3 regions of the Sodalis sp. RH24 genome follow, and region 2 is predicted to be linked to each of the others. Evidence: riboswitches for the same ligand, from Rfam matches in the RefSeq annotation. Region 2 holds a riboswitch; each other region holds the start of a gene.

Evidence for each region. Region 2 has a riboswitch for thiamine pyrophosphate ahead of thiC (phosphomethylpyrimidine synthase ThiC). Riboswitches for the same ligand answer to the same signal wherever they lie in the genome.
Region 1: linked by a shared signal. The riboswitch ahead of thiB (thiamine ABC transporter substrate binding subunit) and the one ahead of thiC (phosphomethylpyrimidine synthase ThiC) in region 2 are both predicted to bind thiamine pyrophosphate.
Region 3: linked by a shared signal. The riboswitch ahead of thiM (hydroxyethylthiazole kinase) and the one ahead of thiC (phosphomethylpyrimidine synthase ThiC) in region 2 are both predicted to bind thiamine pyrophosphate.

Annotation. Positions count from the first base shown of each region.
Region 1 is NZ_CP178729.1:2,503,714-2,513,642, reverse strand. Features, by position in the region: gene thiQ (thiamine ABC transporter ATP-binding protein ThiQ) at 459-1,196, opposite strand; gene thiP (thiamine/thiamine pyrophosphate ABC transporter permease ThiP) at 1,180-2,769, opposite strand; gene thiB (thiamine ABC transporter substrate binding subunit) at 2,780-3,760, opposite strand; TPP riboswitch at 3,807-3,924, opposite strand; gene sgrR (HTH-type transcriptional regulator SgrR) at 3,975-5,654, opposite strand; gene sgrT (glucose uptake inhibitor SgrT) at 5,750-5,923, shown strand; gene leuD (3-isopropylmalate dehydratase small subunit) at 6,642-7,244, opposite strand; gene leuC (3-isopropylmalate dehydratase large subunit) at 7,257-8,657, opposite strand; gene leuB (3-isopropylmalate dehydrogenase) at 8,663-9,754, opposite strand; gene leuA (2-isopropylmalate synthase) at 9,757-9,929, opposite strand, start outside.
Region 2 is NZ_CP178729.1:3,302,878-3,312,806, reverse strand. Features, by position in the region: gene thiH (2-iminoacetate synthase ThiH) at 1-1,011, opposite strand, end outside; gene ACL2XG_RS15040 (thiazole synthase) at 1,011-1,796, opposite strand; gene thiS (sulfur carrier protein ThiS) at 1,799-1,999, opposite strand; gene ACL2XG_RS15030 (HesA/MoeB/ThiF family protein) at 1,996-2,763, opposite strand; gene thiE (thiamine phosphate synthase) at 2,756-3,406, opposite strand; gene thiC (phosphomethylpyrimidine synthase ThiC) at 3,403-5,325, opposite strand; TPP riboswitch at 5,425-5,538, opposite strand; gene rsd (sigma D regulator) at 5,583-6,104, opposite strand; gene nudC (NAD(+) diphosphatase) at 6,197-7,000, shown strand; gene hemE (uroporphyrinogen decarboxylase) at 7,018-8,082, shown strand; gene nfi (deoxyribonuclease V) at 8,109-8,804, shown strand; gene ACL2XG_RS14995 (YjaG family protein) at 8,863-9,453, shown strand; gene hupA (nucleoid-associated protein HU-alpha) at 9,644-9,916, shown strand.
Region 3 is NZ_CP178729.1:5,058,112-5,068,040, forward strand. Features, by position in the region: gene ACL2XG_RS23005 (N-acetyltransferase family protein) at 1-418, opposite strand, end outside; gene ACL2XG_RS23010 (helix-turn-helix transcriptional regulator) at 843-1,574, shown strand; gene ACL2XG_RS23015 (hypothetical protein) at 1,878-2,099, shown strand; TPP riboswitch at 2,220-2,320, shown strand; gene thiM (hydroxyethylthiazole kinase) at 2,360-3,154, shown strand; gene thiD (bifunctional hydroxymethylpyrimidine kinase/phosphomethylpyrimidine kinase) at 3,151-3,954, shown strand; gene ACL2XG_RS23030 (hypothetical protein) at 3,901-4,815, opposite strand; gene yegS (lipid kinase YegS) at 4,947-5,846, opposite strand; gene yegQ (tRNA 5-hydroxyuridine modification protein YegQ) at 6,099-7,487, opposite strand; gene ACL2XG_RS23045 (YegP family protein) at 7,643-7,981, opposite strand; gene baeR (two-component system response regulator BaeR) at 8,067-8,777, opposite strand; gene baeS (two-component system sensor histidine kinase BaeS) at 8,774-9,929, opposite strand, start outside.

The DNA.
Region 1 (9,929 bases), 800 kb from region 2:
GATGGGGCCGGATGGCGGCTTTTTGGCGTGAAAGGCCAGCATCCCAACTCCCTTATAGGCGGGCTGAAACGCTGGCGATAAAAATCACTACTCGTAAATTGCGGGCATTACCAGGCGGCATGCGAAAACGCATGACGCTTTTCTGCCGTATCTTGATTATTTTATATATGAGTTTCCCCAGCATTGACGATAAGCTGTTTACAAATACGTTCATTAGTACAACATAATTAAAATGCTATTACTGCCGATGCCTGTAACCACTGGGGTGCAACAATAAGCCCTTACCAATGGATGCTCTGCGGCATTTCCAGGCGGCATTTAATTCTATCTCATAATAGTAACAATTTATTTGGCAAAATGTGAATCGGCTCAAGAATGCTATTTTTGGCTATTTGCCGCGATCTTATTCCAGCACGAGAAGCCATCGCGTCATTATGCGGCGCCGGGCATCGGTGATGTTAATCCTCTCCGGCCAACCGCGGGCTCGGGTCCGGCGCGTGCGGCGCAATACCCAGGACGGCGGCTTCGCCGGCTTCGCCGCTCGCCAGGCGCGCGGTCGGGCCGTCGTAATAAATGCGGCCATCGACAATCAGCAGGGTGCGCGGCGCGATGCGCACGGCGTCATCCAGGTTGTGCGATACCATTAACAGGGTCAGGCCGCGGCTGGCGCACACGTCGTCCACCCGTTGCAGCATATCGACACGCAAGGCGGGGTCGAGCGCGGAAAACGGCTCATCAAGCAGCAGGATGGGGCGGTCGCGCACCAGACAACGCGCCAGGGCCGCCCGCTGCCGTTGCCCGCCGGACAGTTGCCCCGGCAGGCGGTCCAGCAGTTTCTCCAGCCCTACCTGTGCCGCCACCGCATTTAACGCTTCCCGTTGCGCCGGAGTCAACGCCAACCCCGGATGCAGCCCAAGGCCGATGTTTTCCGCCACCGTCAGGTGAGCGAACAGGTTATGCTCCTGGAACAGCATGGAGACGGGGCGCCGGGCGGGCGGGGTGGCACTGTGATCCTGGCCGTTTAACCACAGGCTGCCGCTGTGCAGGGGCAGAAAACCGGCTATCAGGTTGAGCAGGGTGCTTTTGCCGGCGCCGCTGGGGCCCAGGACGGCGACCTTTTCTCCCGCCGCCAGCCGCAGGTCAAAACGCATCGGCAAATGTTGGTAAAGATAGGTCGCTTTATCCAGTCTTATCATGCAGCCCCGTGAGTTTCTCGATTAGCGTAAATAGTAAAAAGCACAGCGCCAATAGGAACAGCGCGGTAACGGCCCCGTCCTCGCTGCGATAAGCGCCGATTTGCTGGTAAAGATAGAGCGGCAGGGTCCGGAAATGTTCATTGCCGAACAACGCTACCACGCCAAAATCACCCAGCGACAGGATAGAGGCGAATGCCATGGCGCGGCCAATCGGCTGGCGCAGCGCGCGCCATTCCACCCAATGTAGCCGCGTCAGGCCGCGCATATCCAGGGACAGGCATAAACGATAATACCTTTCCGCCAGGTCCAGCATCGGCGTTTCCAGAATTTTCAGGGCGTAGGGAATGGCCATCAGCGCATTGGTCAGTATGACCAATGCATAGGGGGAACGGGGCAATCCCAGGGTATGGGTGGCGATCAGGAAGAAACCCGTGGCCAGCACAATGCCCGGCATCGCCAGGATCAGCATGCCGCTAAGATCGAGCAGCTGCGCGGACCAGGGACGTTGACGCAGCCTCAGCTCGCGGCTGCTCCATAGCAGCATCAGCGTTAGCGCCACGCACAGCAGGCCCGCGCCCAGGGCAATGCGCAGCGACGTCAGTAATGCCGACCACAGCGCCGGCTGCGACAGGACCCGCGCCATGCCCGTATTGACACCGCCGGCCACCACGGCCAGCAGGGGCGGCGCCAGCAGCGCCAGCGCCAGGACAATAACCAGCGCGTCGGTCAAACGGCGCGCCAGATTATCGCCGGGATTGCGCCACTGGGAAAAATGCGTCGCGCCGACGGGAAACGCGCGGGTCAGCCCTTGGCTGGACAAGACCAGCCCCAGGCAACAGATCATTTGCACCAGGGCCAGCAGCGCCGCGCGGCCGGGATCGTAGTCATAGCTTAAGGCCTGGTAAATCGCCAGCTCAATGGTGGTCGCCCGCGGTCCGCCGCCCAGCGACAGCACCGTGGCAAAACTGGCGAAACACAGCATAAATATCAGCGCCGCCGCAGGCAGCAGTTGACGGCGCAGATAAGGCCACTCAAGAATGCGGAAGAAATGCCAGCCCGCCATGTCCAGCTGCGCGGCCAGCTGGCGCTGCTCCACCGGAATGCCTTCCAGCGCCTGCAACAACAGGCGGGTGGCCAACGGCAGGTTAAAAAATACATGGGCCAGCAGGATCCCCCGCAGGCCGTAGGGTGAAAAACCGTAGGGAATATGCAGCCAGAGGCATAGCTGCGCCAGCCAGCCGTGGCGACCATACACGCTCAGGATGCCGAACACGGCCACCAGCACCGGCAGCACCAGCGTCATGGCGCAAAAGCGCAGCAACAGCAGGCGTCCCGGAAACCGCCGGCGGTAAAGCGCCCGCGCCAAAAAAACGGCGGGCAGCACCGATAGCAGCGCCGACAGCAGCGCCTGCCAAAAGGTAAAACGCAGGACATGCCACAGATAGCTGTCCGACAGCACGTCGCGCCATTGGAGCGTCGGCGCGTTCAGCCACAAGGCGCCGACCGCCGTCAGGGCCACGGCCGTCAGCATCAGCGCGGCCAGCAGTCCCGGCCATAACCAGCGCGGTATCATCGGCCAGGCATCATTGGCTGACGGAACGCAACCAATCCTGGGTCCACGCGCCGCGTTTGGCCGCCACGTCATCCGCGCTGAAATTCAGCGTCTTGGCCGGCAATACGTCAAAGCCGGCCGGCAGCGCGGTTTTGATCACCGGATACATCCAGTTGCCTGTGGGAATGGTCTGCTGGAAAGCCGGGGAAACGACAAAACGCATAAACTGCTGCGCCAACTGCGGATTTTTACTGGCGGCTAATTGTCCGGCCACCTCGACCTGGAGATAGTGGCCTTCGCTGAAGGTCGCCGCCGCATAGTTATCCTTCTTTTCCTCGTTGATATGATAGGCCGGCGACGTGGTATAGCTGAGCACCATGTCCGCTTCTCCTTTCAGGAATAAGCCATAGGCTTCGCTCCAGCCCTTGGGCACGGTAACGGTTTTTTTCGCCAGCCGTTGCCAGGCCTGGGGCGCTTTATCGCCATATACCTGCTGCACCCAGAGCAATAAGCCCAGTCCCGGGGTACTGGTGCGCGGATCTTCGTAAATGATTTTCAGCGCCTGCGGCCCGTCTATCAGCTCATGCAGGCTTTTGGGCGGATTTTTCAGCTTGTTCTTGTCATAGACAAACGCAAAATACCCGTAATCAAAAGGCAGGAAGATGGGATCATGCCACGCCTGCGGCAAGATCAGATGAGCGGTATCGACGTTATGCGCCGTAAAGAGATGCGTATCCTGCGCGGGCTTAAGCAGGTTGTTATCCAGGCCCAGCACCACATCCGCGTCGCTGTTCTTGCCTTCGATGCGCAGACGGTTGAGCAGGGCGACGCCATCTTCCTGCACGACATATTTCAGCTCGCAGCCACAGTCTTTTTCAAAGGCGGTTTTTATCGCCGGCCCCGGGCCCCATTCGGAGGCAAAGGAATCATAGGTATAAACCGTCAGGACGGGTTTTGCCAACGCCGGGGCGGCGGCGAGCAATAGCAGGCAGGGTAACCATTTTTTCAACACTTTGCGCTCCTGGAAAAAAAAGGCGGCAAAGGCGTTTGAGGCGGCAGCGGGACGCACTCTCAAATCCCTTCGCCGGTATTAGCCGGATCAGGTTCGACGGGTATACTCTCAGCTTGCGCGCCGGCTAACGCTATGCCGGACGCTTCGCACCCCGTTGAGAACAGATGCAAGTGTAATGGTTTTATCCCTGGCTTAACAGCCTGTCTTACGTGTCTTATGTGTCTTGCGGGTCTTGCGGGTCCGGCGGGGCGAACCAGGCGGATTTGAAATCAAACCATCCCAGCGTATTCATCCTGACCCCGCGCATGCTGCGCTGGCCCTGTAGAATCAGCCAATGATGGAACAGCGGGTGCAGGCGATGGCCGGTGATAAGCGATTGGCACCATTGCGCCATGGACAGGCCCTTGCCGCGCCATTTCTCCAGCGCGTCGTTAAGGTCGGCCGGCAGGCAATGATGCATCAGCGGCATCTCGTAAAAGCTGGCGAACAGGGAATAATCCAGCGGCAGGTAAAAATTAGCGCTGCCGAGCCATAAATCGCTCTCGGCCTCACCGTTATGCCAGGCGGCATAATCCACGGTATTGATCACCAGCGCGATGTCCTGCCGGGCCAGCACCGCACCGAGCGCGCGGCAAAGATCATCGAATTCCGAATGGGCGCGATAAACCGTCAGGGTGATGCTGCGCAGCTCCGCGGGCCTTGGCCGCGGTTGCGCGACCCGGCTATGGCGCCAGCGCGGCAGGATACCGTAGGCCGGCGACCAGTAATGCTGGTAGGCCGATCCCGCCTCGGTCAGCATGGCGATGGGATCGATATTTTCACTCAGCCAGCGGCGGGTATCATCGTTTTGCATCAGCGGCGAACGGGCATCAAACAGCAGGAAATAGCAGCCTTCCTCCAGCCGGGTTTCCAATTGACCCGGGGTGCTGTTATCCGCCTGGAGCTGGACGCCGGAATAGCTCAGCTCGGCGGTGAGTTCCGGCAAGATCCAGATATTCACTTCATCAATCAGTGCGCGATAGCCGAAATAATCATCAAAGGCGCGAATCTTCAATAAGCTTTCCCGGTTGTCGATCACCGCATAGGGTCCGGTGCCGACGGGACGGCGGACGAAGTCCGGCATCGTCTCCCATTCCTGCGGCAAAATCATGGCCGGCACGCTGCCCAATAGCCAGGGCAGCCAGTCGTCCGCGGCGGTCAGGGCGACATCAACGGTATTGGGGATGGCGGACGAGACAGCTTTTATATGGCAAAACAGCGGATTTCCCCGCAGGCGCAGCAGCGAGCTGCACACATCCTGCGGCGTCAGTTCCCGCCCATGATGAAAATGGATCGCCGGACGCAGGTAAAAGCGCCATAACAACGGCGAAATTTGCTGCCAATGATGGGCGAGGTCCGCTTCCAGTTCCCCATTTTCCTCATTTATTTTGGTCAGGCCGCTGAAAATCTGCCGCACGATGTGGTTCTCAGAACGCCGCAAAGGGCTGCCGGGCAGCAGGTTCAGCAGCGGGCGATAATACAGTACCCGCAATATGTGCTTGCCCTGGCGGAAGCTGCGGCCCAGATGGGAAAGCAGCATCTGGCGTACCCTGTCCTTATCGCCCACCAGTTGGACCAACTGCTCGATGCGATCCTGCTCCAGCAGATCCTCCGCCCGCTGCTGTTGCAACGCCAGGCCGGTATAGTGAAAGGTCAGCTGCGAGCGCTTGCCGCGCCCGGCTGTCGCCTGCCACTGCAGCCAGCCCATTTCCTGCATGGTTTTCAGCAGCGTACGCACATGCCGGCGCGTACAGCTCAGCGCCTGCGCCAGTTCGTTCAGGGTGGTTTCCTGTGTCTTGCCCTGGCAGCTTTGCCACAGGCGGATAAATTGTTGCTGCAGGCGTGGCGAGGACATAAAAGAGGAACACTCCTTAAAAAGTCATCTGTTTTTCTTCCGGTATCTTAAGCCGATACTGGTCGTGTCGAAAGGGCAGAATAGGGATTGTAACGATGAAAATAGCCAATTTGCGCCGGTTTTATCAGCATTATTTTACCGCCATTTGCGGGCGCGGCGTGATCCGTCCCGACAGGGGCCGCAGCGGACAGCGTATGGCGCTGTTGTTACAGGTAACCCAATGGCATATAGACTCCCAGTCCGAGGAAGAATACCGGGAGTGGATGTGATGTCTCGTGGCGGGGGGTGATATAAAAGTCCTGCGGTATTTTCGCTTGCCGTAAGTTTGGTTTTATATGTTGAGCCGGGCGCTGGCAAGCGACAAGGGGATGGCAGTCGCGCCATCCCCTTGACCCCGCGCTCCCGGCAGATCGCGCGCCGCAAGCGGTACCTTCCTGCGCCGGATCCACCTTTTCGCACCGGCCCGTACGCGCTCCCGGCGCGAACGGGCCTCTCGCCGCGTCCTGCGGCTCGTGCCGGTGGAACCGGCTCCGTCAGCGCGCTCAATGCCGGCCAAAGGGCCGCTCCCCTTATCACCGGCGTTCACATTCCAGGCATTTAAGTTACCGGCGTACAAATTCCCGGCATTTAAGTTACCGGCGTACAAATTCCCGGCGTTCAAATAAAGACTTTTTAATTACAGACGTTGGTTTTGACGTTGTACCGGCATAAAGTGCGCTGGCGGCACAATGCCCGGCTGGATGAGCCGCCGGGAGCGGCGAAAGCTAAGGGTCGCGCCGGGAGCGCGTCCCGTGCGGTCCATAAGACGGGATATTGTGACGTTAGGGACCGCGCAGCGGCGCACGATCTGCCGGAAGCCCGGGAGTCAAGAGGGATGGGCTAGCATCCCTCTTGTCGCTTGCCTGCACTAGGCAACAGGGAACGCCGCTGCTAGCGGCAAGAGAAACCTGCTCCCAGCGTACCCACGCCGTCGCCAGCAATCGACACTTAGTGCAAAAACGCCGGCTGGCTCGCCTCATAATCCGCAATCGCGCCTTCATGCTGCAACGTCAGTCCGATACTGTCCAGCCCGTTGATCATGCAATGCTTGCGAAACGCATCGATCTCGAACGGATAGCTCTTCTCGCCGGCAATGACCCGCTGGTGTTCCAAATCCACCGTGAAGGTGATGCCTTCATTGGCCGCGACCAGGAGGAACAGTTCATCCACCTGCTGCGGCGACAACGTAATGGGCAGCAGTTGGCTGTTAAAGCTGTTGCCGTAAAAAATATCGGCAAAGCTTGGCGCGATGATCGCCTGAAAGCCGTAATCGGCCAACGCCCAAGGCGCATGTTCACGCGACGAGCCGCAGCCGAAGTTTTCCCGCGCCAGTAAAATGCTGGCGCCGCGAAAGCGCGGTTTATTCAGCACAAAGTCGGGATTGGGCACCTTGCCGGCGTCGTCGAGAAAACGCCAGTCGTTAAACAGATGCTGGCCGAAACCGGTGCGGGTGACCTTTTGTAAAAACTGTTTCGGAATAATGGCGTCGGTATCCACGTTAGCGGCATCCAACGGCGCCACCAGCCCGGTATGTTGGGTAAATTTTGCCATAAAACTGTCTCCTTAATTCAATTCGCGAATGTCGGCAAAATGACCGGTAACCGCCGCCGCCGCCGCCATGGCCGGACTGACCAGATGAGTTCTGCCGCCGCGACCCTGGCGCCCTTCGAAATTACGATTGCTGGTGGATGCGCAACGCTCGCCTGGGTTAAGACGATCGTTATTCATGGCCAGGCACATGGAGCAGCCGGGTAAACGCCATTCAAAGCCGGCGTCCAAAAAGATTTTGTCCAGGCCTTCGGCTTCCGCCTGGGCCTTGACCGGTCCGGAACCCGGCACCACGATGGCCTGTACGCCGGTGGCGACGCGGCGCCCCTTGGCTACGGCGGCGGCCGCGCGTAAATCCTCGATGCGCGAGTTGGTGCAGGAACCGATAAACACTTTATCGATAGCCACGTCGGTCAGGCGGATGCCGGGCTGCAAATCCATATAAGCCAGCGCCTTGGCGGCGGAGTTGCGTTCCGCCGGATCGCTGAACGAGTCGGGCGACGGGATTATCTGGTTAATGGCAATCACCTGACCCGGATTGGTACCCCAGGTGACCTGCGGAGCGATATCGTCGGCGCGCAGGGTGACCACGCTATCGAAGACCGCGTCGTCGTCGGACTTCAGGGTATTCCAGTAGGCGACCGCCTGCAGCCAGTTATCGCTTTTCGGCGCGAACTGGCGGCCCTGCAGATAGGCGTAAGTCGTGTCGTCCGGCGCCACCAGACCGGCCTTGGCGCCCATTTCTATCGCCATATTGCACAGCGTCATGCGGCCTTCCATGCTCAGGGAGGTGATCGCCTCGCCGCAGAATTCCACCACATGGCCGGTACCGCCGGCGGAGCCGGTTTTACCGATGACCGCCAGCACGATATCCTTGGCGGTAATGCCGGGGGCGGCGCGGCCGGTAACCTCAATCTTCATGGTCTTGGCCCGGCCCTGTTTCAGGGTCTGGGTGGCCAGCACGTGCTCCACTTCCGAGGTGCCGATGCCGAAGGCCAGCGCGCCGAAGGCGCCGTGGGTGGCGGTATGGGAATCGCCGCAGACGATGGTCATGCCCGGCAGCGTCATGCCCTGCTCGGGACCGATCACATGTACGATGCCCTGGTAGGGATGGTTCAGGTCATACAGCTGGACGCCGAATTCCGCGCAGTTTTTTATCAGTTCCTGCATCTGGATACGGGCCATCTCGCCGCTGGCGTTAATGTCCCTGGTTTGGGTGGAGACATTATGGTCCATGGTGGCAAAGGTTTTTGACGGCTGGCGCACGGGACGGCCCATGGCGCGCAGGCCGTCGAACGCCTGCGGCGACGTCACCTCATGCACCAGGTGACGATCGATATACAATAAAGGCGTTTCTTCCGGCGCTTCGTAGACGACGTGCGCATCATATAATTTTTGATATAACGACTTGCCCATACTCTTCATGCCCCCTGGGTAATATAACCGGCGATAATACTGCCCATCTCATCGGTGCCGACCGCGGCGCCGCTGCCTGCCAGATCGGCGGTACGGTGTCCGGCTTCCAGCGCCTGGTTGACCGCCCGTTCAACGGCGGCGGCGGCTTCATCCAGGCCCAGGCTGTAGCGCAGCAACAGCGCGGTGGACAGGATTTGCGCCACCGGGTTGGCCAGGTTCTTGCCGGCGATATCCGGCGCCGAACCGCCCGCGGGCTCGTAGAGACCGAAGCCTTGTTCATTGAGGCTGGCGGAGGGCAGCATGCCCATCGAGCCGGTGATCATGGCGCATTCATCGGACAGGATGTCGCCGAACAGATTGGAGCACAGCAGCACGTCAAACTGGGACGGGTCCTTGATCAACTGCATGGTGGCGTTATCGATATATAAATGCGCCAACGCCACGTCCGGATAATCCTGGGCGATTTCAGTGACGATTTCGCGCCACATAATCGAGCTTTGCAGCACGTTGGCTTTATCGATCGAGGTCACTTTGCCGCGGCGCTTGCGGGCGGATTCAAAGGCGATGCGGGCGATGCGCTCGATTTCAAAGCGGTGATAGACCTCGGTATCGAACGCGCGCTCATGCATGCCGCTGCCTTCCCTGCCTTTCGGCTGGCCGAAATAGATGCCGCCGGTCAGCTCGCGTACGCACAGGATATCAAACCCGCGGGCGGCGATATCGGCGCGCAGCGGACAGAAATCCTCCAGACCCGGATACAGCCGCGCCGGACGCAGGTTGCTGAACAGTTTGAAGTGTTTACGCAGCGGCAACAGCGCGCCGCGCTCGGGCTGCTGGGCCGGCGGCAAGTGTTCCCATTTCGGGCCGCCCACCGAGCCGAACAGAATGGCGTCGGCCTGCTCGCAGCCGTTGACCGTGGCGGCGGGCAGCGGGCTGCCGTGGCGATCGATGGCGGCGCCGCCGACGTCGTATTCGCTGGTGGTGATGCGTACGTCGAAACGCTGGCGCACGGCGGTTAAAATTTTGTAGGCCTGCGCCATGACTTCAGGGCCAATGCCGTCGCCCGGCAAAACCGCTATATGATATGTCTTGCTCATGTTCACACCGTTTCCTGGTAATCCCGTTTATTGTTTTGCCCTTGCAGACGCTGCAGTTCGATTTCGACCTGCCGCGCGCGCCAGATATTGTTCATTACGTGTATCATTGCCTTGGCCGAGGATTCGATGATATCGGTAGTCAGGCCGACCCCGTGGAAGCGGCGGCCGTGATAAT
Region 2 (9,929 bases):
CTCCAGCTCCGGCCGGCCGCCGGCATAACCGCCCGGTTGGGTCTTGGACCCGGCGCTGAGGCTGTTCACCATGATGGGCACCGCGTGATCGCGAAACCAGGGCGATTCCCGGGTGGACAACGACAGCTCTACGTCAGGGGCCAATAACCGGAAGGCGCACATCACTTGCAACAGCTGTGATTCATTCATCAGGGACGCAGGCGTAATGCCTCCGGCGCAGGGGCGCAGGCGCGGGAAAGAAAGCGAATAGCGGCTTTGCCAGTAGGTCTTTTGCAGATACAGCAAATGCTCGGCCACCATATAGCAGTCTGTGCGCCAGTTATCCGACAATCCTATCAGCGCCCCCAGGCCAATCTTGTCGATTCCGGCCCGCGCCAGCCGATCCGGCGTTTCCAGCCGCCAGGCAAAATCCATTTTTTGCCCGCGCAGATGATGTTTTTGATAGGTTGGCTCATGGTAGGTTTCCTGATAAACCATCACCCCATCCAGGCCGAGGGTTTTCAACTCGGCGTAATCTTCCTGGGATAATGGCTGTACTTCCATCATCAGCGCGCTGAAATACCGGCGGATCAACGGCACGTAACGGCGGAAATAGTCCATGCCCACCTTGGTCTTATGCTCGCCGGTGACCAGCAGCAGATTATCAAAACCCATCGCCCGGATGGCCTCGCATTCCTGGATGATTTCCTGCTCATCCAGCGTCTTGCGTTTCAGGTGATTGCTCATGGAAAAACCGCAATAGGTACAATCATTGGCGCACAGGTTGGAAAGATAGAGCGGCAGATAAAACCCCACCACATTGCCGAAACGCTGGCGGGTCAGTTGCTGGGCACGCTGCGCCATGGGTTCAAGATAAGGCAGCGCCGCCGGTGACAGCAGCGCCATGAAATCCTGCCGGTCCAGGCGCGGGGCATTCAGCGCCCGCTCCACGTCGCGCGCGGTCTTGGCGTGGATTTGCAGTCCGGCGTCGTCCCAGCCGAGCCGGCGCCAGTGGTCAAGAAAAGATGTCATCAGGCCACCCCCTCTTCCTGGGGATGGCGCAAAAATCCGGTTAGCGGGCTGGTGGCGCTGGCCTGGGTTAGCGTGGCGGCAAGCCCGGCCTCGCGCGCCAGGGCGCCGGCTTCCAGCGCCAGCCTGAACGCGCCGGCCATGGCCACCGGGTTGCGGGCCACGGCGATGGCGGTATTGACCAGTACCGCGTCGGCGCCCATTTCCAGCGCTTCCAGGGCCTGGCTGGGGGCGCCGATACCGGCGTCCACCACCACCGGCACGCCCGACTGTTCAATGATAATGCGCAGGAAATCGCGGGTGATCAAACCCTGATTGGAGCCGATCGGCGAACCTAGCGGCATCACCGCCGCACAGCCGGCCTCCTCCAGACGGCGGCATAATACCGGATCCGCGCCGCAGTAGGGCAAGACCACAAAACCTTCGCGCACCAGCTGTTCGGCCGCTTTCAACGTTTCGACCGCATCGGGCAGCAGGTATTTCATATCCGGATGGATTTCCAGTTTTATCCAGCGGGTGCCCAGCGCCTCGCGCGCCAGGCGGGCGGCGAACACCGCCTCCTCGGCGGTTTTTGCGCCTGAGGTATTGGGCAGTAACTTTACCCCTGCCTGGCGCAGGGCGGGCAGGATGGCGTCATTACCGCCGCGCAGGTCCACCCGGCGCATCGCCAGGGTGACCAATTGGCTGCCGGACGCGGCGATGGCTTGCCGCATTAATTCCGCGGTGGCGAATTTACCGGTGCCGGTAAACAGCCGGGACGTAAAAGTGGTATCGGCAATGGTTAACATGGTCAGCCTCCGGCAATGGCCTGGAAAAGTAAGATATCGTCGCCCTCGTTTACCGGCTGTTGGGCCCACCGGCTACGGGGAATAATGGTTTGATTGACCGCCAGCGCGCTGCCCTCGGGCGGGTGGCCGAGCAGCTCCAGCATGTCCAGCAGCGAGGGCGTGCCTGAAAGCGCGACGGGGGTATCGTTAAGGGTAATGTTCATAGCGCCTCTTCCCGCTGAACCGCCGCGGCGCACACCGGACAGCCGGCCGCGCGGGACAGGCGCAGGGTGCGCCAGTTCATCGACTTGCCGTCGAACAGCCGCAGCTGGCCGTCCAGCGTAGACGGCATGCCGCACAGGATTTTGATCGTCTCCAGGGCCTGCATGGCGCCCATGATGCCGACCAACGGCCCGAGCACGCCCGCGGTGCGGCAATTACGCCGCGGCTCGACGGCGTCGGGAAACAGGCAGGCATAACAGCCGTGCCGGTAGGGCGGCCGCAGCACCAGCAACTGACCGCTGAACCCCACCGCGCTGGCGCTGACCAGGGTTTTCCCCCGGCGGATACAGGCGGCATTGATGTCGTGACGGGTCTGCATATTATCACTGCAGTCCAGTACCATATCGGCCAGCGCCACCGCCTGATCGAGGTCATCCCCGGCCAGGCGCCGGCTCAGCGCGACATAATGGCCCAGGGGATTAAGCGCCTGCAGCTGCCGTAGCGCCGCCGCCGCCTTGGGCCGGGCGATATCCCCGGTGCGATAAAGGATTTGGCGCTGGAGATTGCTCACGTCCAGTTTATCGTCGTCGGCCAGCAGCAGCGTGCCGACCCCGGCGGCGGCAAGATAGAGCGCCGCCGGCGAACCCAGGCCGCCCAGTCCGGCGATCAGCACGGTTGCTGCGCTCAGATGCTCCTGGCCTCCGGGGCCTATCTCCTCCAGCAGCAATTGGCGGCTGTAGCGCAAAAAAGCCTGGTCGCTAAGCATTGCGCACCTCCCGGCCTTCGATTTTCCGCAATAACGTGGCGGTCGCCTGCCGCCAGTCGGCGGCCTTGGTGATGGCGCTGACCACCGCGATGCTGCCGACGCCGCAGCGCAGCACGTCGTCCACCCGATCGATACCAATACCGCCGATGGCCACGGTGGAGATGCCGGGCATGCCGGCCACCAGGCGTTTCAGTTCCGCCAGGCCCTGCGGCTGTGACGGCATGGCTTTGGTCTGGGTAGGGAAGATATGGCCGAGCGCGATATAGGATGGCTGTAGCGCCAAAGCGCGGGCCAGTTCGCTATCGTCGTGGGTGGAAAGACCGAGTCGCAATCCGGCGCGCTGGATGACGGCCAAATCCGCCGTAGCCAAATCCTCTTGTCCCAGGTGCACGCCATAGGCGCCGTGTTTAACCGCCAGCCGCCAATAATCGTTGATGAAAATCCGGGCGCGGTATTTCCGTCCCAGCAAAATCGCGGCCTCGATATCCGGTTCGACCCGGTCTTCCGGCTGGTCCTTGATGCGCAACTGCAGCGTGGCGACGCCGGCGTCCAGCAGCCGGACCAGCCATGCCAGCGAATCCACTACCGGATAGAGCCCGAGCCTGGGCTCGGTCGCCGCAAAGGGCGCGTCGGGCGCGATCATTTCGCCACCCCCGTATCCTCAGGCGCAAGATAGATTTCCCCGCCGCTGGCGCGAAACGCCGACGACATCTCCGCCATGCCGCTTTCCCGTACCTCAATCGCCTGGGCGGCGGCATAATCCCTGACCTCCTGGGAGATTTTCATCGAGCAGAATTTCGGACCGCACATGGAGCAAAAATGGGCTACTTTGCCGGATTCCTGCGGCAGCGTTTCATCGTGATAGGCGCGGGCGGTGGCCGGATCCAGGGCCAGATTAAACTGGTCCTCCCAACGGAATTCAAAGCGTGCCTTGGACATGGCGTTATCGCGTATTTGCGCCCCGGGATGGCCTTTGGCCAGATCGGCGGCGTGAGCGGCGATTTTATAGGTAATAAGCCCCTGCTTAACATCTTCTTTGTTCGGCAGGCCCAGATGCTCTTTCGGCGTGACGTAGCACAGCATCGCACAGCCGAACCAGCCGATAAGCGCGGCGCCGATGCCGGAGGTAAAATGGTCGTAACCCGGCGCGATATCGGTGGTCAGCGGCCCCAGGGTATAAAACGGCGCTTCGTGGCAATGCTCCAGCTGTTCGGTCATGTTGCGCCGGATCATCTGCATGGGAACATGGCCAGGGCCTTCGATCATCACCTGCACGTCGTACTCCCAGGCAACTTTGGTCAATTCGCCCAGGGTATAGAGTTCGGCAAACTGCGCTTCGTCGTTGGCATCATGGATGGAGCCGGGACGCAGGCCGTCCCCGAGGGATAATGAGACGTCGTAGTCGGCGCAAATCTGGCAAATATCGCGAAAATGCTCATAGAGGAAGCTTTCCTGGTGATGCGACAGGCACCATTTGGCCATAATGGATCCGCCGCGCGACACGATGCCGGTCAACCGTTTGGCGGTCATCGGCACGTAACGCAACAGCACGCCGGCATGGATGGTAAAATAGTCCACGCCCTGTTCCGCCTGCTCGAGCAAGGTGTCGCGAAAGCATTCCCAGGTCAGGTTTTCCGCCACGCCGTTGACTTTTTCCAGCGCCTGGTAGATGGGCACCGTGCCGATGGGCACCGGACTGTTGCGCAGGATCCACTCGCGGGTTTCATGGATATAGCGGCCGGTGGACAGGTCCATCACCGTATCCGCTCCCCAACGGGTCGCCCAGACCAGCTTCTCGACCTCTTCCTCAATGGATGAACTGACGGCCGAGTTGCCGATATTGGCGTTGACCTTGACCAGGAAATTGCGGCCGATAATCATCGGCTCCGACTCCGGATGGTTGATATTGGCGGGGATAATGGCACGACCGTCGGCCACTTCCCGGCGCACGAACTCCGGGGTAATATCCGGCGGCAAATGCGCGCCGAAGCTCTGGCCGGGATGCTGTTGCAGCAATACGTCGCCGCGGATGCGTTCGCGGCCCATATTTTCCCGCAGGGCGATAAACTCCATTTCCGGCGTAATGACGCCGGCGCGGGCATAATGCAATTGCGTGACGCGCCGGCCGGGTTTGGCGCGCCGCGGCGTATGGCTGGGGGCGAAACGAACCTCATCCAGGCCCTCGTCGGCCCGGCGTTCGCCGGTATAACGCGAGCTTAGGCTGTTCAACGCCTCGCTGTCCCCGCGCTGTTCAATCCAGCCCGAACGCAGGCGGTGAAGGCCGGCGCGCACGTCTATCTCTGTCGCCGGATCGCCATAGGGTCCGGCGGTGTCGTATACCGGCACCGGCTCGTTTTCTTCGTAGCGCGGCGTTTTGCCGTTGCCGCCGATAAGCGTGGGGCTAAGCGCGATCTCCCGCATCGGCACCCGGATGTCGGCGCTGTTGCCCTGGAGATAAATACGCCGGGAGTTGGGGAAGGCTTCGCCTTTCAGACGATGGATGAATTCCTGCGCCTGGGCGCGCTGCTCACGGCGGGAAGGGGTGGTTTTGGATAACGACATAGCAATTCCTCACAATAAACGGGAAAATTGCTTGTCAGGAGCGCTACGGGAGTAATGAGGCCGGGCTTTGAATTTAGAAAAATAGACTATAAATCAAAGCGTTGCTTTACTCTTGTTCCCTTCGCAGGTATTAACCCGATCAGGTTCCGCGGATCCCGAATTAACGGTCTCAGCCTGGCGTAATGTACGCGCTAGGCACTCCGACAAGATATAGCGGCCCGTGAAGGACCGGTTACGACTTACTGCTTACCGCAAAATTACGCCAGACGCGATACGTCCGGATTATTGGCGGCCGGCACCGAGGCCAGGTAGTCCGCTTTATATTCCAGCGCCTGCTGGATCAGTTTGTCCTCCAGGGCAAAACGCGTGGCCAGGGCCTCGCCCACGCCGGAAAGCGCCTGTTGGAACTCCATACAGTTATCATGATCGATGGCCGTTTCCAATTGGCTATCATAAAATGCCATGATTTGTTTGGTATTTTCCTGCAACGCCGGATACAACTGGGTACTGATGATTCTTTTGCTGCTGCTGGTATCGTCCGCGTCCTGAACGATACGATCGTAGATATGGAAATGGCCGGCGGAAAGGTAGTCCACCAGTTTATGGCAAAAGTCGTCCAGCGCGTTTTCGTCCAGGGGAGTATGCTTTTCTTTATTGGGCTTAAGACCGATGAGATGGTAATACGCAATGAGCAACTTCCTGCGGGCCAGTATCCACTGATCGATCAGTTCGTTACTGCCGCCAACGCGTTGAGCCAGAATGTCCAGCTGGTTTAGCATGATTGACTCCGATGTAATAAAGTAACGCTGCGTTACTCATCAATTAAAGCTAATTTCTAGCTTGCCAGTGAATAAGAGGTAGTGCAACTAAAATGGAACAAGAACTCAACGGTAGCGAAAATGGCTGGTGGATCGTCAGCCAGGACAGCAAATTGTGGTTACCCAAGGGGGAACTGCCATTTGGAACGGCATCGGCCTGGTCACTTCAAGGATTGACAGCGACGCTTATCGGCGAATGGGAGGGGTCGCCCGCCTGGCTGGTACGCCACGCCATGCCCCGGGATATGGGCTCGGTGCGCCAGATCATCGATAGCGACCCAGGCTTGTTCCAACTGGCGGGCCGGGGCGTGCAACTGGCGGAGTTTTATCGTTCCCATCGCTATTGCGGCTACTGCGGCCATGAGATGCGCGTCAGTAACCGGGAATGGGCCTGCCTGTGCGATCATTGCCATGAACGGTATTATCCGCAAATCGCGCCCTGTATTATCGTGGCGATCCGCCGCGGCGACGATATCCTGCTGGCCCAGCATACCCGCCATCGCGGCGGCATTTACACGGTGCTGGCCGGTTTTGCCGAGGTGGGGGAAACCCTGGAGCAGACCGTGGCCCGCGAGGTCATGGAGGAGACGCGGATTAAGGTGAAAAACGTCCGTTATGTCACCTCGCAGCCCTGGCCTTTCCCGCATTCGCTGATGATGGCGTTTATGGCGGAGTACGCCGGCGGCGAAATCACCCCCGATCATAATGAAATCCTTGATGCCGGCTGGTACCGTTATGACGCGCTGCCCCTGCTGCCGCCGCCCGGCACCGTGGCCAGGCGCTTAATTGAGGACACGGTCGCGCTCTGCCGCGCCGATCGGGAAAATGACGGCCCGCATGCTACACTCCATTCATAACTGCAAGGGAATCCTGTATGCATGAACTGAAGAACGACCGCTATCTGCGCGCCCTGCTGCGCCAGCCTGTTGATGTCACGCCCGTATGGATGATGCGCCAGGCCGGGCGTTATCTGCCGGAATATAAAGCCACCCGCGCCGAGGCCGGTGATTTTATGTCACTGTGCAGGAATGCCGAACTGGCCTGTGAAGTGACCTTGCAGCCGTTGCGTCGTTTTCCGCTTGATGCCGCGATCCTGTTTTCGGATATCCTGACGGTTCCCGACGCCATGGGACTGGAATTGTATTTTGAACAGGGGGAGGGGCCGTGCTTTGCCCGTCCGATTACCTGTAAAGCCGACGTGGAGCAGTTGCCGATACCGGATCCGGAGGTGGAGCTGGGGTATGTGATGGACGCCGTACGTACCATCCGGCGCAACCTGCGCGGAGAAGTGCCGCTGATTGGCTTCTCCGGCAGTCCCTGGACCCTGGCCACCTATATGGTTGAAGGCGGCACCAGCAAAGTCTTCACTAAAATCAAACAAATGATGTACGCCGAGCCGCAGACGCTGCATTTATTGCTCGATAAGCTGGCGGCGAGCGTAACGCTGTACCTGAACGCCCAGATTCGCGCCGGGGCGCAGTCGGTGATGATCTTTGATACCTGGGGCGGCGTGCTGACCGGCAGCGGCTATCTTGAGTTTTCCCTTGATTACATGCAAAAAATCATCGACGGCCTGCAGCGGGAGCATGAAGGCCGCCGGGTGCCGGTAACGCTGTTTACCAAAGGCGGAGGCCAATGGCTTGAAGCCATGGCGCAAACCGGTTGCGATGCGCTGGGCCTGGACTGGAGCACCGATATTCAGGCGGCGCGCCGTCGCGTGGGCGATAAGGTCGCGCTGCAGGGCAATATGGATCCTTCGGTGTTGTACGCGCCGCCGGCGCGTATTGAACAGGAAGTGGAGTCCATTCTGGCCGGTTTCGGCCGGGGTGAGGGGCATGTCTGCAATCTGGGGCACGGTATCCATCAGGACGTGCCGCCGGCACATGCGGGCATTTTTGTTGAGGCGGTGCATCGCCTGTCGCGCCCCTATCATCTGTAAAGACTGGTGAAAAAGGTGGAAAAAACATGGATATAACAGCATTGCGCGCCGAGCAGGTCGCCACCGCCAGTAGGGTCATACGCCATGACGATTTCGCTTTTTCCACGCCCGCGATAATCGCCGGCGCCGATGTGGGGTTCGAACAGGGGGGCGACGTTACCCGCGCGGCTATCGCGCTGCTGCGTTTTCCGTCGCTGGAGCTTATCGAATACCGCATTGCCCGTGTAACGACCACCATGCCTTATATTCCGGGTTTTTTGTCGTTTCGCGAGTATCCCGCCCTGCTGGCCGCCTGGGAACAGCTGAATCAGCGGCCGGATTTGCTGTTCGTCGATGGCCATGGTATTTCCCACCCGCGCCGTCTGGGCGTCGCCAGCCATTTTGGCCTGTTGGTCGACCAGCCGACTATCGGCGTGGCTAAGCGCCGGCTGTGCGGCCGGTTTGAGCCCTTGAGCGATGAGGCGGGCGCCAGGGCGCCGCTGATGGATAAAGGCGAACAGCTTGCCTGGGTATGGCGCAGCAAGATCCGCTGCAATCCTTTATTCATCTCCACCGGCCATCGCGTCGGCATGGACACTGCCCTGTATTGGGTACAACAATGCATGCGCGGCTACCGCTTGCCGGAGCCTACCCGCTGGGCGGATGCGGTGGCCTCTAATCGCACCGCGTTTAAACAGTGGGAGCAGGGGCGCGGCGAACCGGACTTTTTCGACCTGGAATAGGGTAACCGGCTAATTTCAGGTACACTGCGACGCAGATTAAGAGTAATGGAATAGCGCGATGTTACGTAACCCGATACATTTACGTCTGGAAAAGCAGGAAGCCTGGCAGCACGTCATTTTTATGGCGTCGCTGTGTGAACGGATGTACCCCAATTATCAACTGTTCTGCGTACAGACCGGCTTTGGCGACCCTGCCGTCTACCGGCGTATTCTCGACCTGGTTTGGGAGACACAGGTTGTTAAAGATGCTAAGGTCAATTTTGATTTACAATTGGAAAAGCTGGAAGAATGCATTCCCGCAGCGGATGATTACGATTTTTACGGCGTTTATCCGGCGATTGATGCCTGTGTGGCCCTGAGTGAATTATTGCACTCGCGGCTGAGCGGTGAAACGCTGGAGCATGCCGTCACCGTCAGCGAAACCTCTATCCGCACCGTGGCCATGCTGGAAATGACCCATGCGGAGCGGGAAATGACCGAAGAGGAGCTGAATGCCCTGCCCTCGATTGAAGAGGAATGGGACATTCAGTGGGAAATTTTTCGCCTGTTAGCTAATTGTGAAAACCGCGACGTAGAATTGATCAAAGGGCTGCGCGCAGACCTGCGCGAAGCCGGAATTAGCAATATTGGAATAATTTTACAGCAATAAGGCAATAAAACGTGATTTAAGACCTGTTTTGCCATGTCTTAATACTTCACATCTGCACCCCGTCTGGTCTACATTTGGGGGGGCATAAAAAAAGTGGCTATCGGTGCGTGTTTGCAGGAGAGTGCCGTATTCCGGCTTATCCGTCGTACTCGATGCTTAGCAAGCGATAAACACACTGTAAGGATAACATATGAACAAGACTCAACTGATTGATGTAATTGCTGATAAGGCCGATCTTTCGAAGGCGCAGGCGAAGTCGGCTCTGGAATCCACTTTGGCAGCAATTACCGAGTCTCTTAAAGAGGGTGATGCAGTACAATTGGTTGGTTTCGGTACTTTCAAAATTAATCATCGCAACGAACGCACTGGCCGTAATCCTCAGACCGGTAAAGAAATCAAAATCGCCGCGGCCAATGTTCCGGCATTTGTTTCTGGCAAGGCTCTGAAAGACGCTGTTAAGTAACCACCGTGTGTTG
Region 3 (9,929 bases), 1.8 Mb from region 2:
GATAATATTTGCCGTGCTCGGAAACACCGGATGAGATAATCGTCCAGCCGTGACGCAGATAGAATTGCTGCGCACCCACATTCTCCTGCAGGCATTTAAGCGCCATGGTGCCGCGGCAGAGCGGATAGCACGCCGTCAGCAGCGCGGTGGCTACCCCGCGGCGCTGCCAGGCAGGATCGACAAACAAATTATGCAAAAAGCTGTCCGGCAGCCAAAGCGAGGCAAAACCGGCAATATGGCCCTGTATTTCGGCGACGATGATCTTTTCATCGAACGTGGCGCCGTCAAAATCCTCCAGCCGCCACTGACGGTTATCAAGCCAGGTCCAGCCGGTCTTGCGTGCCGACAGATAGAGAGTACGCAGAAAAGGACGATCCGCTTCCCGGTAATCCCTGACAACCACATCCTCTTTTTTCATCTTAAACCTTAGTTAACTTATTGATTTGTTACCTTCTCAGTATCAAGTTTAACTTATAGATGGAATAAATAATATTGTGCTTATTATTTCCAGGCGGTAAAGGATGCGGTGCCGGCGCGGTGCGGTCCGCCGGCAGGCGATCGCGATTATTATCCGGTCGCATCTAGCTGAAGCTTAAACTAGATTAATATAAACGCGGGATGCCGCTGAGGATACACCGTCTTAAACACCGGTATGAGGGTGGCGCAAGCCCTGGGCGGCAGTCATTAACGCCGCAATGATTGATAAAACTGTTAGAGGTTGCATCCATAGCCTGCCTCTTATATTATCCAAAATCCCACCGGTATTACATGTTGAAACTGCTCTTTATTACCCCTTATGGATAATAAATGATGAGTGTTAGTTAATATGGCAGGCATATTTTATGGAAAAACCCTTAGAGAATAATCAAGATTTCTTTATCCAAACGATGAAAATAGAAATCAAACTTTATCTTCAGCAGATATTCAAGAACGCCAACGCGTTCTGTTTTGCCTACTTTATGATGAATAAAAGCGATAACTTCCCAGCCTATATAATATCCGACTACCCCAGCGGCTGGCTGAATCAATACCGCAGTTACGGTTATCAAAAAATCGACCCGGTGATGCTCATCGCCTGCCGGAAATTCACCCCTTTTTTTTGGCCTGATAATCCGTCGATAATACAAGAGCATAGCTTTTTCAGGCTGTCAAAATATTACCGGCTTGACAGCGGCTACACTTTTACGTTGCATGATTGCGATAACAACCTGGCTACATTAAGCATCAGCAACCGCCAGGGAAAGGAGGACTTTTATCATTTTATTGAGCAAAACAAAGAAAGACTGCAGATGCTGCTGATTAGCACTCATGATAAGGTATTGAACTTTATGCAAAATACGTTGCCCAACGCCACGTCCCATGGCGAGAGATCACACGTCCAGGCGCTGTCTCCCCGGGAAAAAGAAGTATTATTCTGGGCCAGTGTCGGAAAAACCTATGGCGAGGTCGCGACCATCCTGGCAATACGCGAGGGAACGGTAAAATTTCATATCAGAAATATTATTGATAAGCTAGGCGTTACGAATGCAAAACATGCCATCAGCCGGGCCACGGAACTTAAATTATTTGGTTAACTATCCATTTATCATTTCGCGCAACGTGATCACAACCCTGTCCATCTGTGGGAGTTTTATTATGCTGTCGGCTTAAAATGGACAGCGTTGCCAATATATTTGCAATCATTTATATAGTGTTTAAGATGCAGGCGTTGCCGCGAGAAATTTGATGCTATCATTGCCCGGTGATTCTTCTGGCTGTTGAAGGTAGGCATGATTAGATTCTGTCTTTTTAATTTATTAGCTTTGTTTTCATTAACGGCATATTCCTCTGAGCATCTCCATAAAATAATTTTAATCGATCTCATGAATAATAAGCCAATGTTTTGTCATGCTGAGCCCCGTTGGCGCTTTTCCCCGCCGATAAAAGACGATCTCTGGCTGGCCGGGCGGTTGAGCGCGCTGGCCGAGGCGGGATTTGCCCGCCTGGAGGGGGCCGGGGAGAGTGCGCAGTGGTGGTTGACGTCCACCGGCGCCACGGGTGCGCAATTCTGCGGGGACGCTTGTTACGGCCGGATGTTGGTCAGTCCCCAGCGGCCCTGATCATCGCCTTATTATTAAGTCTGCTGATAATTGTGTTTATGAGATCGACGCCGGCGGAGGGACCAGGCTCCGCCGGCAAACTCACCATTGATCTTTTCTCCCGCCCGCCGGATAATCATGCCACTTGACTCGGGGTGTCCGCCGCTGTGCGCCGGACTGAGATTTTACCCGTATGACCTGATCTGGATAATGCCAGCGTAGGGAAGTCACGGCCTGTTGTCCCGCCGGGTCCGTCTTCCTCAGCGCCGGCTGGGAGCGCTATGATTACCGAACCTGCCGAACTGCCCGGCTTAGCCGCCGCGTCTTCCCTTACCCTGCTGCGCCAGCGCAAGCCATTAGTCCATTGTATGACCAATGACGTGGTACAGGCGTTTACCGCCAATGCGCTCCTGGCCGTCGGCGCCGCCCCGGCCATGGTGATCGAACCCTGTGAGGCGGTTCAGTTCGCCGCCATGGCCGATGCGCTGCTGGTGAATATCGGCACGCTGACCGCGCCGCGGGCCGAGGCGATGATGGCCGCCATTACGTCGGCCAATCAGGCCGGCACGCCATGGGTGCTGGATCCGGTGGCCGTGGGCGCATTAACCTTCCGTACTGAATTCGCCCGGGGCGTATTGCCGTTAAAACCCGCCGCCATTCGCGCCAATGCCTCGGAAATCCTGGCGCTGGCCGGGCAGCCGGCCCTGGGCCGCGGCGTGGACAGCGCCGACGACTCCCGCCTCGCCCTGCCTTTTGCCCGCCGGCTGGCCGCGGACTATGGCACCCTGGTCGCGGTTACCGGCCGGGTGGACTTTATCACCGACGGCGATCGGGTCTGGTCCGTGACCGACGGCGACGCCATGATGACGCGCGTCACCGGTACTGGCTGCGCCTTATCGGCCGTGGCGGCGGCGTTTTGCGCCCTGCCGGGCGATCGGTTGCAGCATCTGGCCGCCGCCTGCAGGATCATGGCGCTGGCCGGGCGGTTAACCGCCCGGGACGCGGCGGGTCCGGGCAGCTTTGCCGTCGGCTTCCTCGACCGGCTGTACGGCCTGCAGGAGGAGGATATACCATGAAGCGCTGCCATAACCTGCTCAGTATCGCCGGCACCGATCCCAGCGGCGGCGCCGGTATCCAGGCTGATTTAAAAACCTTCTCGGCGCTTGGCGCCTATGGCGCCACGGTCATCACCGCGCTGGTGGCGCAAAATACCCGCGGCGTGCAGTCCATCTATCCTATCAGCGCTGAATTCGTCGCCGCCCAGCTGGATTCCGTGCTCGGTGACCTGCGTATCGACAGCGCTAAAATCGGCATGCTCGGGCAGGCGGACATCGTGCGGACGGTGGCGGCAAAACTGCGGCAATATCCCATACCCTATGTGGTGCTCGATACCGTGATGGTGGCGAAAAGCGGCGATTTCCTGCTGTCGCCGGATGCCGTGAGCGCCGTGCGGGATGTCTTATTGCCGCTGGCGTCCATCATCACCCCTAATTTGCCGGAAGCGGCGGCGCTGCTGGGCTGCCGCGCCGCCGCCAGCGAGGAGGAAATGCGCCGGCAGGGCCGGGAACTCCTGGCCTACGGCTGCCAGGCGGTGGTGATGAAGGGCGGCCACCTGCATGGCGACTCCAGTCCCGACTGGCTTATCACCGCCACGGACGAACGGCGTTTCGACGCCGTCAGGGTGAACACCCGGCATACCCATGGCACCGGTTGCACGCTCTCCGCCGCGCTGGCGGCCCTGCGTCCGCTGCATGACGACTGGGCGCAAACGCTCGCGGCGGCCAAAGCCTGGCTGCAGCAGGCGCTGCTGCATGCGGATGATCTACAGGTCGGGCAGGGGATCGGGCCGGTCCATCATTTCCACCAGTGGTGGTGACATTCCGGTGAGAATGCCCTGGGCAAAGTTAAGCAGCGAGCGGGCGTCGTGCAGATGTCGGGCGTCGAAGGCGTTGAGCAAATAACTGTTCTCGCCGCGGTGCGGGCGGATGCGCAATGACGGCAGGGGAGTGCCGCCCCGGTATTCCGGTACCGCCGTATAGATATACCCCGGCTGCATCTGGTTGTCTTCATCGCGCCATAATAATTGCAGCGCCGGATAAGGGCCGAGACAGCGGCCGATAAAGACATTCCCGGCCCAGAAACCTTCGTACTCGCCGTCTTTTTGCAGTCGTTTTTCGCTGAACACCGGCGCGTTGATCAAGCCTGATAGCGTGTCGGGCGTTAACGTCTGCAGCAACTGATGCCACAGCGGATTGCCGTTTTCCAACTGCCAGCAGGCCATGCCGATATAGTCGTTAAGCGCCTGCCAGTCCTGCTCCAGCATGCGCTTGACAGGCTTATCGGTCATATTGCGAAACTGCATCAGCGGGCTGACCATATCGCCCAGCGTATTGTAGGTAATCAGCGTCATGGTGCGCGGATTGCGGCGCAGCGACAGCCAAAGGATTAATTTCGGGATGCGGAACTCAATGGATTGCACGCTGAGCCGGTACTGGTTCTCTTTGGTCAACACAAAACCGTTGGAGGTGCCGCGCTTTTCGCGGTAGTTATGGATAACCACCACGCTGTGGGGCCCCATCCAGCCGGTAATATAATGTTCTTTGTCACTCTGGGTGACTTTCATATCCTCGACCATGTCGCACAGGCTTTTTTCCGTCAGCGTCTCCAGGGGATGGGCTTCCCCGGCGCTGTAGTAAAGCGTTTGCGGCGCGGGCAGGGCGGGTGAAAATGCTTGCATGATAACTTCCTGAAACAGCTACATAGCCTATAGATTACCCTAAGTTGTTATACAAATTCTTGCGCGTGTCGTCCCGGACTGTCGAAAATGTGCGTAAGATCAAATCACTGGCGGCGACATGGCCGGTTCCCCTAGGCCAGCAGCGGACAAAGGGGCGGCAGACGGCATGCCAGCGCCGCCGGCAAGATGGTAATCAGGAATTTTTTTCCCTTCAGCGGCTCACCGTCGAGGTTGAAGGTGACCTCATGCGGCGCCTCGATTTCAAGCCAGGGCAGAGAAGCGGCGATGACATGGGGGTTTTGCTCATCGCTGGTCAGGCTGTTGAGGAGGATCGGCAGCAGCGCCTCCGAGGCGAAAACGCGCAGCTGCAGCAGGCCGTCGTTGATCAGCGCGTCCGGGCAAAGCGCCTGCCCGCCGCCGGCCTGGCGGCCGTTGCCGATACCGATAACCAGCGCCTCGCCCGCCCAGTTAAAGCCCGGGCCGCGGATTGCGCAGCTGTCGGCTTTCAGGGTATCCATGCGCAGCAGGCCATGGATAAAATAGGACGCGCCGCCCAGGGCGGATTTCAGCTTGGCCGGCGTCTCGGCGGTGATGCGGGTGCCGAAGCCGCCGGTGGCCATATTGATGAAATAACGATCGTGATTAACCTGGGCGATGTCGATATCCACCGCCTTGCCGTTAATGGCCAGCATCAGCGCTTTATCCAGCTCCTGGGGAATGGCGCAGCTGAGGGCAAAATCGTTGGCGGTGCCCAGCGGCAGGATACCCAGGCAAGGGCGGCGCGCCGCCGGCAGCAGCGCCAGGGCGCTGGCGATTTCGTTAATGGTGCCGTCGCCGCCGCCGGCGATGACCGTGTCCACCCGCAGGCGAACGGCTTCCTCGACGTAGCGCTGCGCGTCTCCATGCTCCCAGGTAACGCGCACGTGCAGCGGAAAACCGGCTTCGCGTTGCTGCTCCACCGCCAGTCTGAGCTCTTCGTTACCCGCGCTTTTGCCGTTCACGATAAGCAGTGAGGCGGGAGTGGTTGCCATGGCTGATTGCATCAATGCCTTTCCTTGAAGTAGGGGTTTTCATACAGAAATGATAATGCGTCATGAAGGGGCTTTTCGCCAAATAAAAAGCCAGCTCAAGGGAGGATGAGCTGGCGAAAGAGGTGGTTCCTGGTGAGGCTGGGTCATTGTTTTGCATTTTGATTCAGCAAGCGCATTATACGCTTTGCCCCCGGTACGTATTGTGACCCAATTCTAATTTCCGGATGACCAATGCTGAATTTCGTTGAACGATCAGCCCGCGGTGCTGTCCGCCGCCGCGATGCTGCCGTGCGGATTACGCGTGGTGGTGCCCGGCAGGTTTCGCAACAATATGGCGAAGCGCACGTCGATAGCCTCCGGGATCGGCAGGTAGACCCTATGGCCGTTGCCCGGCGCCACGTCGGCGTCGGCGCCTTTGCCGGTGACGATGCGTTCCAGGGTAAAGCTGATATTGCCTTGTGGGGTCATCAGTTCCACGCTGTCGCCGCGGGAGAATTTGTTTTTCACGTCCACTTCGGCCAGCCCGTCGCGCCGGGCGCCGGTAAATTCGCCGACGAACTGCTGGCGGTCTGAAACAGAATAACCGTAATCGTAATTCTGCTGATCCTCATGGACATGGCGGCGCAGGAAGCCTTCGGTATAACCCCGGTGCGCCAGGCCCTCAAGCGTTTTGAGCAGGGAGACGTCAAACGGCTTGCCGGCTACGGCGTCGTCAATCGCCCGGCGATAGACCTGGGCGGTGCGCGCGCAATAATAAAAAGATTTGGTGCGGCCTTCTATTTTCAGGGAATGCACGCCCATCGCCGTCAGGCGTTCCACGTGCGCGACGGCGCGCAGATCCTTTGAATTCATGATATAGGTGCCGTGTTCATCCTCGAACGCGCTCATATATTCGCCGGGGCGCTGGGCCTCTTCCAGCATGAACACCTTGCCGGTCGGCGCGCCAATGCCGAGCGTCGGCTCAACCTGGGTAACGGCGATCGGCTCATGCTGATGAACGATATTGCCTACCTCGTCTTCCTTGCCCTCCTGCACGTTATATTCCCAGCGACAGGCATTGGTGCAGGCGCCCTGGTTGGGGTCGCGCTTATTGAGGTATCCCGACAGCAGGCAGCGGCCGGAATAGGCCATGCACAGGGCGCCGTGGACAAACACTTCCAGCTCGATTTCCGGTACCTGCGCCCGGATTTCCGCAATCTCCTCCAGCGACAGTTCCCGGGAAAGGATCACCCGGGTCAGTCCGGCCTGCTGCCAGAATTTTACCGTTGCCCAGTTTACCGCGTTGGCCTGGACCGACAGATGGATGGGTATGGCCGGAAACGCCTGGCGCACCAGCATAATCAGGCCGGGATCGGACATGATCAGCGCGTCGGGACCCATCTCGACCACCGGCGTGAGATCGCGGATAAAGGTTTTCAGCTTGGCGTTGTGCGGGGCGATATTCACCACCACATAGAATTTCTTACCCAGGCTATGGGCTTCCTGAATGCCCGCGGACAGGTTTTCGTGATTGAATTCGTTATTGCGTACCCGCAGGCTATAGCGCGGCTGGCCGGCATAGACCGCGTCGGCGCCGTAGGCAAAAGCGTAACGCATATTTTTTAACGAACCGGCGGGTGAGAGTAATTCCGGAGTAAACATGATAAATCTCGTCTGATGTCAAGTCAGGCTGCCCCTGCGGGGGCAGTGCAGCACGGGATTTTAGCCCCTGGCGGGGAAAAGATCAGCAAAAACCGATAACAGGCAGGGTTAATTCATCGCAACGGGGACACCGGATGCGCCCCCGGCGGAACGGATCAGGCCGTCAAATCCATGATCTCTTTCGTGGCGGCGCATTCCATCGCGGCTTTGATGCCTCGTCGGGCGGCGGTTTCGGAATTGTAAGGACCGCTTTGGCCGAGGATTTGATAATTGCCGCCCCGCAGAATAAAATACGCATGCCGGTCCCGGCTGCTTTTCAGCTCGTAGTTATTCTCGTCGGGGGCATTGTAACGGGCGAAACGAATGGCATTTTCCGCTGACGCCTTGCTGCAAAAGGTGGCGCTGGATAAAATGATTTCGTCGTTATTACCCTTTAATTTAAATATGAAATGCCCGTTCTTCACTTTTTCCAGCTCATAATGTACGGTTGCCATGTCGGCTCCTCCTCAACGTTGCACGGCGCCTTCGCGCTAAATGAAGTATAGGAGACGATCGCGGCTGTCACCGTGGCTGAATCGGTTAAATTAAATCTCCGGGCTCGGCTTCCCAGCGATAGCCCATGCCGTAGACGGCGCGGATAAACACCACATCGTCGGCCAGTGCTTCCAGCTTGCGGCGTAAATTCTTGATATGGCTGTCTATGGTGCGGTCGGTCACCACGCGGTAATCGTCATACAGCTGGTTTAGCAGGGCTTCGCGCGAGAAGACCTGGCCGGGCGCGCCGGCCAGTATTTTCAGCAGGCGGAATTCCGCCGGGGTTAAATCCAGCGCCAGATCGCGGTAGCTGGCCTTGAACCTGTTCTCGTCGATTTTTAACGGACTGGGCTGCGGCGCGCAGGCCTGCGGACGATAGCAGCGGCGCATGATGGCCTTGACCCGGGCCACCACTTCCCGCGGGCTGTAAGGTTTGCAGATATAATCATCCGCGCCGATTTCAAGGCCCAGCAGGCGGTCGATCTCATCGGTCTTGGCGGTCATCATGATAATCGGCACATCGGAAAAGCGCCGGATATCGCGGCACACCGACAAGCCGTCGCGGCCCGGCAGCATCAAATCCAGCAGCACCAGCGCGGCCGGCGTCTTCAGCAGATAGTCGGCCACTTCGTCGCCCCGCGTCAGCCAATGGGTGCGATAATCCGCCGCCTGGAGGTAATCCACCAGTAATTGCCCAAGCTTGGGCTCATCCTCGACGATAAGGATGGTTAGCGGCGCGCTGTCGAGTTCGCTCATAGAGTCCTGGGTGCCCGTTGATCGAGGGGTAATTGTACCGTGATTTGCAGGCCGCCAGAAGCCGAATGCGCGGCCGATATGCGTCCCCCGTGCGCCTCGACGATATTCTGGCAAATAGGCAGCCCGAGCCCCGAGCCGCCGCTGGCGCGATTGCGTGAGCCCTCGGTACGGTAGAACCGTTCAAAAATCTGCGTAAGCTGGTCATCCTCGACCCCGGGCGTGCTGTCCCGCCAGCGCAGCGTCAGGCTGTCTTCCCGTATCCATCCCTCGACGGCCACGCTGCCCGGCGCGTCGGTATAGCGCAAACTGTTTTCCAGCAGGTTGAGGAACAGCTGCGTCAGGCGATCCGCATCGCCGAATATCCATGCCTTATCGGGCAGCGCCAGGGTCAGGTCCAGCCCTTTGAGCACAAAACGTTCCCGAAACGAGGCCGCGGCGATAGCCAGGATATGGATGGCGTCCACCCGGTCCTTGCGATAGGCCAGCGCGCCTGAGTCGGAGAGGGAAAGCTGATGCAAATCATCCACGAGCTTGGTCAGGATGGCGACCTCCGCCTGCAGGGACGCGAGGGATTCGCCGGTGGGCTGGCGCACCCCGTCCTGCAGCGCTTCCAGCTCGCCGCGCAGTATCGACAGCGGCGTGCGCAGCTCGTGGGAAATATCGGCCATAAACGCGCGGCGCATGGCGTCGTTTTTTTCCAGCGACATGGCCAGCTGGTTAAAGTCATTGGCCAGCCGCCCCAGCTCATCCTGGGTGCCGGTCTCCACCCGGGTTGAAAAGTTGCCGGCGGCCAACTGATGGGTCCCGCTCACCAGCCGTTTGACCGGCGCCAGCAGGCCGCGCGCGGTCAGCCAGGTAACCGCCGCCGCCAGCAGTCCCGCCAGCGCGACAATCAGCCAGCTGGTGCGCCGCTGCTGGGCGTCGAAACTGATATCCGCATCGCGTGTCAGGCGCTCGACCGGCGTCGACATCACCCAGCCGACCAGGGTGCCGTTCACGTTGATCGCACGGCGCGGGCCTTCATCCGGCAGGGGGCCGCCCGGCCCGACCAGCTTTTGCCGCTGCGCGTCCACCACCCAGATCTGGGTGCGCAGGCCGTGGGGCGGCAGGTTCTTGCCCTCGTCCAGGTTTTGTTCAAAGGAACGCAGCAGC